Regions from separate parts of the Terriglobus roseus genome, predicted to be linked through region 2. Evidence: riboswitches for the same ligand, from Rfam matches in the RefSeq annotation. Region 2 holds a riboswitch; the other holds the start of a gene.
The links. A riboswitch is a leader RNA that binds a small molecule or an ion and turns the genes downstream of it on or off. The one in region 2 is predicted to bind cobalamin.
Positions count from the first base shown of each region.

Region 1: another riboswitch for cobalamin. It lies ahead of BLT38_RS07620 (TonB-dependent receptor); the one in region 2 lies ahead of metE (5-methyltetrahydropteroyltriglutamate--homocysteine S-methyltransferase).

Region 1 is NZ_LT629690.1:1,784,653-1,789,076, reverse strand. Features, by position in the region: gene BLT38_RS07620 (TonB-dependent receptor) at 1-1,658, opposite strand, end outside; cobalamin riboswitch at 1,693-1,937, opposite strand; gene BLT38_RS07615 (threonine aldolase family protein) at 1,976-3,055, opposite strand; gene hemW (radical SAM family heme chaperone HemW) at 3,052-4,254, opposite strand; gene BLT38_RS07605 (ABC transporter ATP-binding protein) at 4,334-4,424, shown strand, end outside.
Region 2 is NZ_LT629690.1:1,920,505-1,924,928, forward strand. Features, by position in the region: gene BLT38_RS08195 (ATP-binding protein) at 1-922, shown strand, start outside; gene BLT38_RS08200 (DUF6454 family protein) at 924-1,718, opposite strand; cobalamin riboswitch at 1,707-1,848, shown strand; gene BLT38_RS20480 (hypothetical protein) at 1,822-1,959, opposite strand; gene metE (5-methyltetrahydropteroyltriglutamate--homocysteine S-methyltransferase) at 1,993-4,269, shown strand.

The DNA.
Region 1 (4,424 bases), 140 kb from region 2:
ATTCCAATCAGCTTCTGGAACAGCGAAGAAAGCTGCGCACTCAAGCTTGGTTCCTGCACACCTTTCGCAAACTGGACGCGTAGATGTGTTCCATGGAACCATCCGCGTGCCGGGCGAAACAGGTAGTACGAAAGCCCAATCTGCGGCTGTCCTTCCGTTCCATACAGTGAGTTGCGTTGGATCGCTCCGCCCACGGTATAGAAGATCCGATGCCACGCTTCACCATTGAACGCGAGGGTGTAATCGTAATTGCTGCGCCCCACCTGGTCGTTTTCGCCATACAACGGATAGCGATATGCTCCACGCTCATCCTGGAAGCGGAAACCTCCCACCAAAGATAGGTGACGATTGAAGCTGTAGCTGGTGTGATAGTCAAGACCGTCGCGGTTGTTCACCATCTCGTAGTAAGTGGGAAACGGATCGTATCCAACGATGACCTGGCCAGTAGCCTTTGTTCCGTTGGCGCCACGGATCGTTACGGTGTTGCCAAAGTATTCGCCATAGCCATCCGGCGTTCCCACAGCGGCGAAGTAACGAGACTGCTCACGCTTGCGCGCGCCAATGTAGCGGAAGGTGTTGTGCCAACCATTGCCGCGTGTGTCGTCCAACACGCCACTCATGTAGGTGTCCTGATCGCCCTGTTTGCCGTTCTGCGCAAGCCCCTGGAAGTCCCATGCACCGGGAATTCCAGTAGCGCTGACAGCATTGCGAACGGTTCCGCGAATGCTTGTTTTTGCGGTAAAGCTGTAGCCCAGGTTCGCCGCGGAAGTTGCCACGTGATAACGGTCATTCGGCAGCGCATTGGAACTATCAAAGCGCGAGAAAGCACCGAAGTAATCGGCCTTGCCATAAGTACCGGACAGCGTGCCTTCATTGCGCCACGTGTGCAGATTGCCTGCATCACCGGAGTACGTCAGCACGGGCTTCAGCGTGGTTCCATGCGGCGTTTCAAAACGCACCACACCAGCACGCGCGTCCGTTCCATACAGGATGCTGTCGGGGCCACGATGCGTCTCGATTGAAGCGACTGCGGTCGAAGATACGGTGCCGTAATCGAATACTCCACCCACATCGTTTGCTGGCACGTCGTCAATCAGGATCTTGTTTGCGTCAGAGTTTGCACCACGTACAAACATCGATGTCACACCGCCGTACTGGCCGGTCTGCACCATCGCAACACCGGGTTGCAGGCGAAGTTCACTCACAACATCGGCACGAGTACTCAGAGCCTGCTGATCGATCAATGACACGCTTGCGCTGGTCTGCTGTACAGGAGTGGGTTCGCCTGTCGCTGTGACGGTGATGTCCTGTTTGATGGGGCTGATCGTGAGTTGCAGAGTCTTCTGCACCACATCTAGCGGGCGTCCGTAAAATGAATCACTCACCTGCGGAGAAAACGTGGGCGCATCCGCAATCAGCAGAAAACGACCATCTTCCGTTGAACGAATTTCAAAGGAACCATCTGGCAATGTGACCGTGGAGGCCACGACCTGCGTTCCCTTGACCAGGCGGACATGCGCGGTGGAGACAGGACGCCCCAGCGGATCGCGGACCATGCCGCGGACTACAACTGCGTGGGCAACCGATGCGGTGAGAGCGCACACGGCAACTGCACATAACTGCGCTGCTGCGCGTCGCTTTTGAGCGATGCGATACATATCAGAATTCTCCTCTGCTTCCCCCGCGGGAGCATGGCTTACAACCAGCAGCGGAATCGGTCTCCTGACTTACGCGCATCGCACAAAGTCTTCGTATCCTGCACATGCTGTCTTCCCACTTACGCAGTGATAGCTGTGTCACGAAAAGAATGTGTCTTCGAAACATGGTCGAAGATGCGCGCTTACAGTTGCGGGGCAGTGGCGGATTCTCACCGCGCTTCCCAATGCATTCCGCTGCGCTTGTGTTGAACAAAGCAATCCTCTTCAGAATTGCACTCAAAACGTGTATTGCCAGTGTACAGCGTAAATGCCTTGTTTTATGCGGTTTCTAAAAGCATCTCCGCAGCAACATCAACAGCAATCTCACCGGCACACGCGCATTGTTCTTGGCTTACATCATGATGGGTAACAAAACGAACCGTATTTGCATTGATAGCGCTGGCCAACACGCCACGCTCCTTCAGCGAAGCCACATAGGCGGGCGCATCAAATTCCGTGCGGAAGATAACGATGTTTGTCTCCACTTCCGCAGGATCAACGGAGATACCGTCCACATCCGCAATCTTCTGCGCCAGCAGCTTCGCATTGGCATGATCGTCATCCAGCCGCTTCGACATCACATCCAGTGCAATTAATCCAGCCGCTGCCAGCACGCCTGCCTGACGCATACCGCCGCCCAGCGCCTTGCGAATACGCCGTGCTTTGTCGATGTTCTTGCGGGAACTGACAAGCAGTGATCCAACGGGCGCGCATAGTCCCTTCGACAGGCAGAAGTTCACGGAGTCATAGCCTGCAGTCAGTGTGGCGACATCCGTTTTCAACGCGGTGGAGGCATTGAAAACGCGCGCACCATCCAGATGAATTGGCAATCCGCGACCATGCGCACCATCGCGAAGCTCGCGCATCACTGCCAGCGGCGTAACTGATCCGCCAGCCATGTTGTGTGTGTTCTCCACCCAAATCAGCCCAGTCTGAGCCTTGTAATACAAACCCGTTGTGGCAAGCGCAGGCTCAATGTCTTTCCAGCGAAGAATGCCGCGCTCCCCTTGCACCGTGCGAAGCTGGCATCCGCTAAACATCGCGGCCATGCCCATCTCCCAATCCAGCACATGCGCACGCGATTCGCAGACAACTTCCCTACCCGGTTCTGTATGCAGGCGCAATGCAATCTGGTTCCCCATGGATCCTGTGGGAACAAAGATCGCCGCCTCCATGCCGAAGACCTCCGCAGCGCGCTCTTCCAGGCGATTCACCGTCGGGTCTTCGCTGTACACGTCATCGCCCACCTCGGCGGTGGACATGGCCTCACGCATCTCCGGCGTGGGCTTGGTTACGGTGTCGCTGCGCAGATCAATCACTTCCATCGTCACTTCTCCTAATCCTTTGGGAGCACTCATGCCACCGCTGGCTCATCGGCCAGCAATTCACCAAAGATGCTCGATGACACGATACGTCCGTGCTGCGTCAGCATGGCGCGACCATCTTCCAACCGCATCAACCCATCGCGTTGCAAGCTCTGCACTCGCTCAGCAAATGCATTCACCCACGATGCAGGAAACGCCTGTTGCAACTCCGCAATCGAAACGCCATCAATCAACCGCAGTCCCAGGAAGATACTCTCTTCCCACTCGCCCAGCATGTTGATGTGTTCCACTTCGACGGCTTCGCTGCCTGCGATGTAAGGATCAAGTTCATCGCCATTCGCAAAGCGCGACGCGCGGCTATCGTTTTGCGCGCGCAGCATGGAATGCGCATCCAGCCCAAAACCAAAATACGCATCGCGCTTCCAGTACTTCAGGTTGTGCCGCGACGCATAGCCCGCACGCGCGAAGTTCGAAATCTCATACTGTGCAAGCCCTGCAGTATCGAACTTCTCGCACGCTTGGGTATACAGATCGGCTACAAGTGAATCCGTCGGCGCGGCGTGCGCCCCATAACGAACACCAGGGCCAATCAGTTCACGCCCTAATCGCGAATCTTCGTCCACTTCAAGCATGTACACCGACACATGTTCCACGCCCGCATCCATCGCAGTCTGCAGGGAATGTGACCACGACGCAGCCGTCTGATGCGGCAATCCCGCAATCAAATCGACGTTCAGGTTGCTAATCCCGGCAGCACGCAGACGATTCAACTCCGCGAGACAAGCATCGCCCGTGTGCACTCGGCCCACGGCACGCGATTCGGCATCGACAAAACTCTGCACGCCAAGTGAAATGCGGTTCACGCCGCTGCGGAGCAACACGTCGAGTAAATCATCCGAAATCTGCCCCGGAGCCGCTTCCACTGTGATTTCCGCATCCTGCTCCAAGGGGTAAGTCGCACGCAGCACCGCAAAAACACGCGCCATCTGTTCTGGTTCCAGCAATGACGGCGTTCCGCCTCCCAGAAACACGGAATCGACCCGTTGCGGCACGATTAATTGATGTTGCGCGGCAAACTCACGCGACGCTTCAACTTCCGCTACTAGCCTGTCGACATACGCCGTCATCCGCGCCGGGGGAAACGCATCGGACGCGAAGTTGCAGAAAGTACACTTCTGCCGACAGAACGGCACAGACATATACAGGCCGAGCGTGGCGTCGTGGGGGTGCATTGTTTCTATTTTCCCATGTATGCGCTGTAAAAATCGTGAGCCGAAGCATGCCACAAAGACATCTACAATCAGACAAGGCATGGCCAAGAAAAGCAAAGAGAAGCCGAAACCCACCGCAAAGTCCGCGCACGACGAAGAGGTGCTTGGAAAGGCGTATGACAGCCGCCTGA
Region 2 (4,424 bases):
TGCTGACTTCTGCGGACATTGCCGCCACTGCACACGGATTGCAGAGGCAATGGACCTTCCAGCGCTGGTGGATGCTGCCGTTGCCGCGCGTGAAGAGATGCGTGAGACGGACAAGAAAGAGACACGCGTCCTGATTCAGACACATCCGGACGTGCTGATTCTTCCACCCGATCCGCCACAGCTTCTGGTAAAGCTCGGGCAAGTCCGCTCGCTCATCCACAGCATCTACAGTCTGCCCGGCGAAACGAAACATCGCGTTTATCTCTTCCCATCTGCGGCTTTCATGAAAGAAGCGGCAAACAGCCTTCTGAAGGTGCTTGAAGAGCCGCCGGCCTACGCGCATATCATCCTGATGGCCGAGCATCCCGGTGAACTTCTGCCCACCATTCGCAGTCGTTGCGCGCCGGTTCGCCTCGGAGCCTTGTCTGCTGTAGAGATTGAAGAACTGCTCGCGACGCAAAAGCCTGAAGTGAAGCCTGCACAACGCAACCTAATTGCACGGCTGGCACAGGGGGCAGCGGGCAAGGCACTCAGCTTTGATCTTGAAGGTTATCTGACAGCGCGCGCGGATGCGATGGTACTGCTGCGCTCTGCTGTTCTTGATGCAGAACACACTGACCTGTTCAAGACAACCGAGACCTATCGCGCCGGTGCAGACGGACAACAGAAAACGCAAGCCATGCTGGCTGCATTGGCGGGACTGCTGGAGGATCTGTTGTTGCTGCGCAGCGGTGTGCCAGATCGCATCCGTAACGTGGATATGCGTCGCGATCTCGACACGCTTGCTGATTCCGTCACCTTTGAATGGCTCGAGAACGCATTGCGTGGCATGGACCAAGTCATCAGCGGTATGCGTCGGAATCTGCTGCGGTCACTGTCGCTGGACGCTTTCGCAGAAGGCATGTCCAGCGGCCGCCGATAAGCTACTTGTCGATGACAAAGTGAAACACACGAGTTGGTCCATCCTCCGGTAGCAGATACAGGTCATTTCCTTTGACTGTCATGCCTTCCGCGCTATAAAGACGGCCACGATCCGTCGTTCCTGATGCAAGCGAACGCACCGGCTTCAGCGACGGCCATTCGTACCAATCCACTGCGCCCGTGGTCTTCGTCAAATTGCCGCCACCCACCAACATCCCGTTGAGAAACTTGATGTCCTGATACTGGTTCTGCGATGGCGTATCGATCACGCGAATCACCTTGCCATCCATGCCGATGACATAGAGCTTGCGGCTGCTCCAGTTGCCCGCAATGAGCGAGTCTTTTGTGACCGCAACACAACCGACGTGATCCGCAACGGAAATCCTTCGTTTGACCTTCAGCGTCTTCTTATCCAGTTCCAGCAGTGTTGCGCTGCTGTTGGGCTTGTACTCCGCAACTGGAACCCAGATGGAATTACCGCTGATGGAGAAACCACCGGGGTGATAGCGCTCGCCATCGCTCACGTCCACCTGCCGCTCAAACGCGCCAGTCTTCCGGTTGAACTGATGAAGATAGCCTTTGCGCGCGCTGGAATCCACGGATGTAATCCAGATGTGTTCCTTATCCAGGTCAATGCCCTGCACGTGAAACACCGTGCCTTGTAGCGTTTGCACGTCTGCCATACGTGCATGCTCAATACCCTGAACCTGCGCGGCTGCTGGAAGCGACAAGCCGAGAACCATCACCATTACTCGCAACATCATGCGATCAGCATAAGTGATTCGGTAAACTGTCATTGTGCAGGTCAGGCTGTCTTCGGACAGCTTGTTAAACGGGGAAGCTGGTGTGAATCCGGCGCTGTCCCGCAACGGTGATGGGAAACGATTTCCCAAAGTCCGACTACCGGCCTGCCGCCACCACCATGGAAGCGTTAAAGCGCTGACCGTGGGTGCGCTTGAGGCTACCGCTCTCGTGGATTGGAACGGTGACCAATGCCTGCTTCCGTGCGTTTACGCGCGTTGTTGCACGCCTGCGCATGGGTGGTTCCCTCGTAATTAGGAGAGAACCAAGATGGCAACACAGGCACTAACACCACTTTCCAAGCTGAAGACAGCAAACCTCGGCTTCCCGCGCATGGGCCGGCAGCGCGAATTGAAGTTTGCTCTGGAAGGATTCTGGACGGGTAAGCGCACCGAAGCCGAACTTCTGGAAACCGCCGCTTCCCTTCGTGCAGAACACTGGAAATTGCAGAAGTCCGCAGGCATTGATTTCATTCCCACGAATGACTTCTCGCTCTATGACCAGGTGCTGGACACGCTGGTTCTGATCGGCGCCACACCGGAACGTTTTGGCAGTGGCAAAATCACGCTGGAACGCTACTTCAGCATGGCGCGCAACAGCAAAGAACAAACCGCCATGGAGATGACCAAGTGGTTCGATACGAACTATCACTACCTGGTCCCGGAATGGAGTGCGTGGCTTCCCTTCACTGTCGATACGACGAAACTTCTGAATGAGATTGCAGAGGCTCGTGCACTCGGCATTGAACCTCGTCCCGTTCTCATTGGACCGCTTACTTTGCTGTTACTTGGCAAGGGGGTGGATGGCTTTGATCCTTTCATGCTCACGGATAAGCTCGTGTCTGCTTACCAAGCTGTGCTTCACACGCTGGCCGAACAGAATATCGAGTGGGTGCAGATCGATGAGCCAATCCTTGCCACAGACTTGCCTGAAGGTGCAGCGGAGTTCTTCCGTCATGCGTACGCAGAGCTGACAAAGACGCCGGTCAAGCTGATGTTGACCACATACTTCGATCGTCTCGGGAGCAACCTCTCGCTCGCGGTTGAGGCGCAAACCGCAGGCATCCATATTGACCTTGTTCGCACACCGCGGCAATTGAACGAAGTTCTTGCTGCGCTTACCCCAGAGCAGGTGTTAAGCCTCGGCGTGGTGGAAGGGCGCAACATCTGGCTTACGGATTTTGCCGCTGCCCAGGAGTTCATCACAAAGGCTGTTGCGGCGTTAGGAGCAGAGCGCGTCATCGTTGCACCGTCGTGCTCACTGCTACACGTACCGCATGATCTACGTAGCGAAACGAAGCTACCTACGCGCGTTAAAAGCTGGCTGCGTTTCGCAGAGGAGAAACTCGCAGAAATCGCTGCGCTTGCTTCTTCTGAAGCAGCCGCTTTCACCGCAAATTTAGCTGCGATTGCAGATCGCGCGACTGCGGAATCCTCTACGAATCAGGAAGTACGTTCGAAGCTTGCATCGCTATTGGAATCAGACTTCGCACGTAAATCGCCTTACAGTGAACGCACCGACAAACAACGCGCAGAGCTTGGCTTGCCGCTTTTCCCCACCACAACCATCGGCTCATTCCCGCAGACGGCTGAAGTGCGTAAGCATCGTGCGGCATTCAAACACGGACACGAAAGCGCAGAAGCCTATGAGGCATTCCTGCGCGAAGCCACCGAACACTGCATTCGTCAGCAGGAAGAGATCGGCCTCGATGTACTTGTTCACGGCGAGTTTGAACGCAATGACATGGTCGAATACTTCGCTGAGTTTCTGGAAGGCTTCGTCTTCACGGAATACGGCTGGGTCCAGAGCTACGGATCGCGTTGTGTGAAGCCGCCCATCATCTTCGGTGATGTATCGCGACCACAACCAATGACTGTGAAGTGGTCAAACTATGCACGCTCCCTCACGTCACGCCCGATGAAGGGCATGCTCACCGGCCCCATCACCATTCTGCAGTGGTCGTTTGTGCGCAACGATATCCCACGGCAACAAACAGCATGGCAGATTGCGCTTGCGCTGCGTTCCGAGGTTAATGATCTGGAAGCAGCGGGCATTCGCATTATCCAGGTGGATGAGCCTGCACTGCGAGAAGGTTTGCCGCTGCGTCATGCCGATTGGGAAACCTATCTGGACTGGGCAGTCAAAGCGTTCCGGCTCTCCACAAGCGGTGTCGAAGACGAGACGCAGATTCATACGCACATGTGCTACTGCGAGTTTGAAGACGTACTGCCTTCTATTGCTGCACTCGATGCGGACGTCATTTCGATGGAGTCTGCACGTTCGCGTATGGAGCTGCTGGATGCTTTCCAAGCGCATGGCTATCCCAACGAAATTGGACCGGGCGTTTATGACATTCACTCGCCCCGAGTTCCCTCCGCTGAGGAGATGGGAGAGCTACTTGGTCTTGCGATCAACGTGCTCAAGCCAGGACAAGTTTGGGTTAATCCAGACTGTGGTCTGAAGACACGCGGATGGCCAGAAACGGTCGAAGCTCTCAAAAACATGTGCCAAGCCGCAGTTCAGGCACGCATCCATTTCACTGAGTAACTTCAACGGAGGCGGCGGATCATCATGGTCCGCCGCCTCGAACTCAGCGTCGTGTTGGGTTAGGTTATTTCAGTGTTTCGTATCTGGCTTCCGTGATTCGCCAAAGATTACGTAATCCACATCTGAGACTGCCCAAGGGTTGCAACATTCCCCGT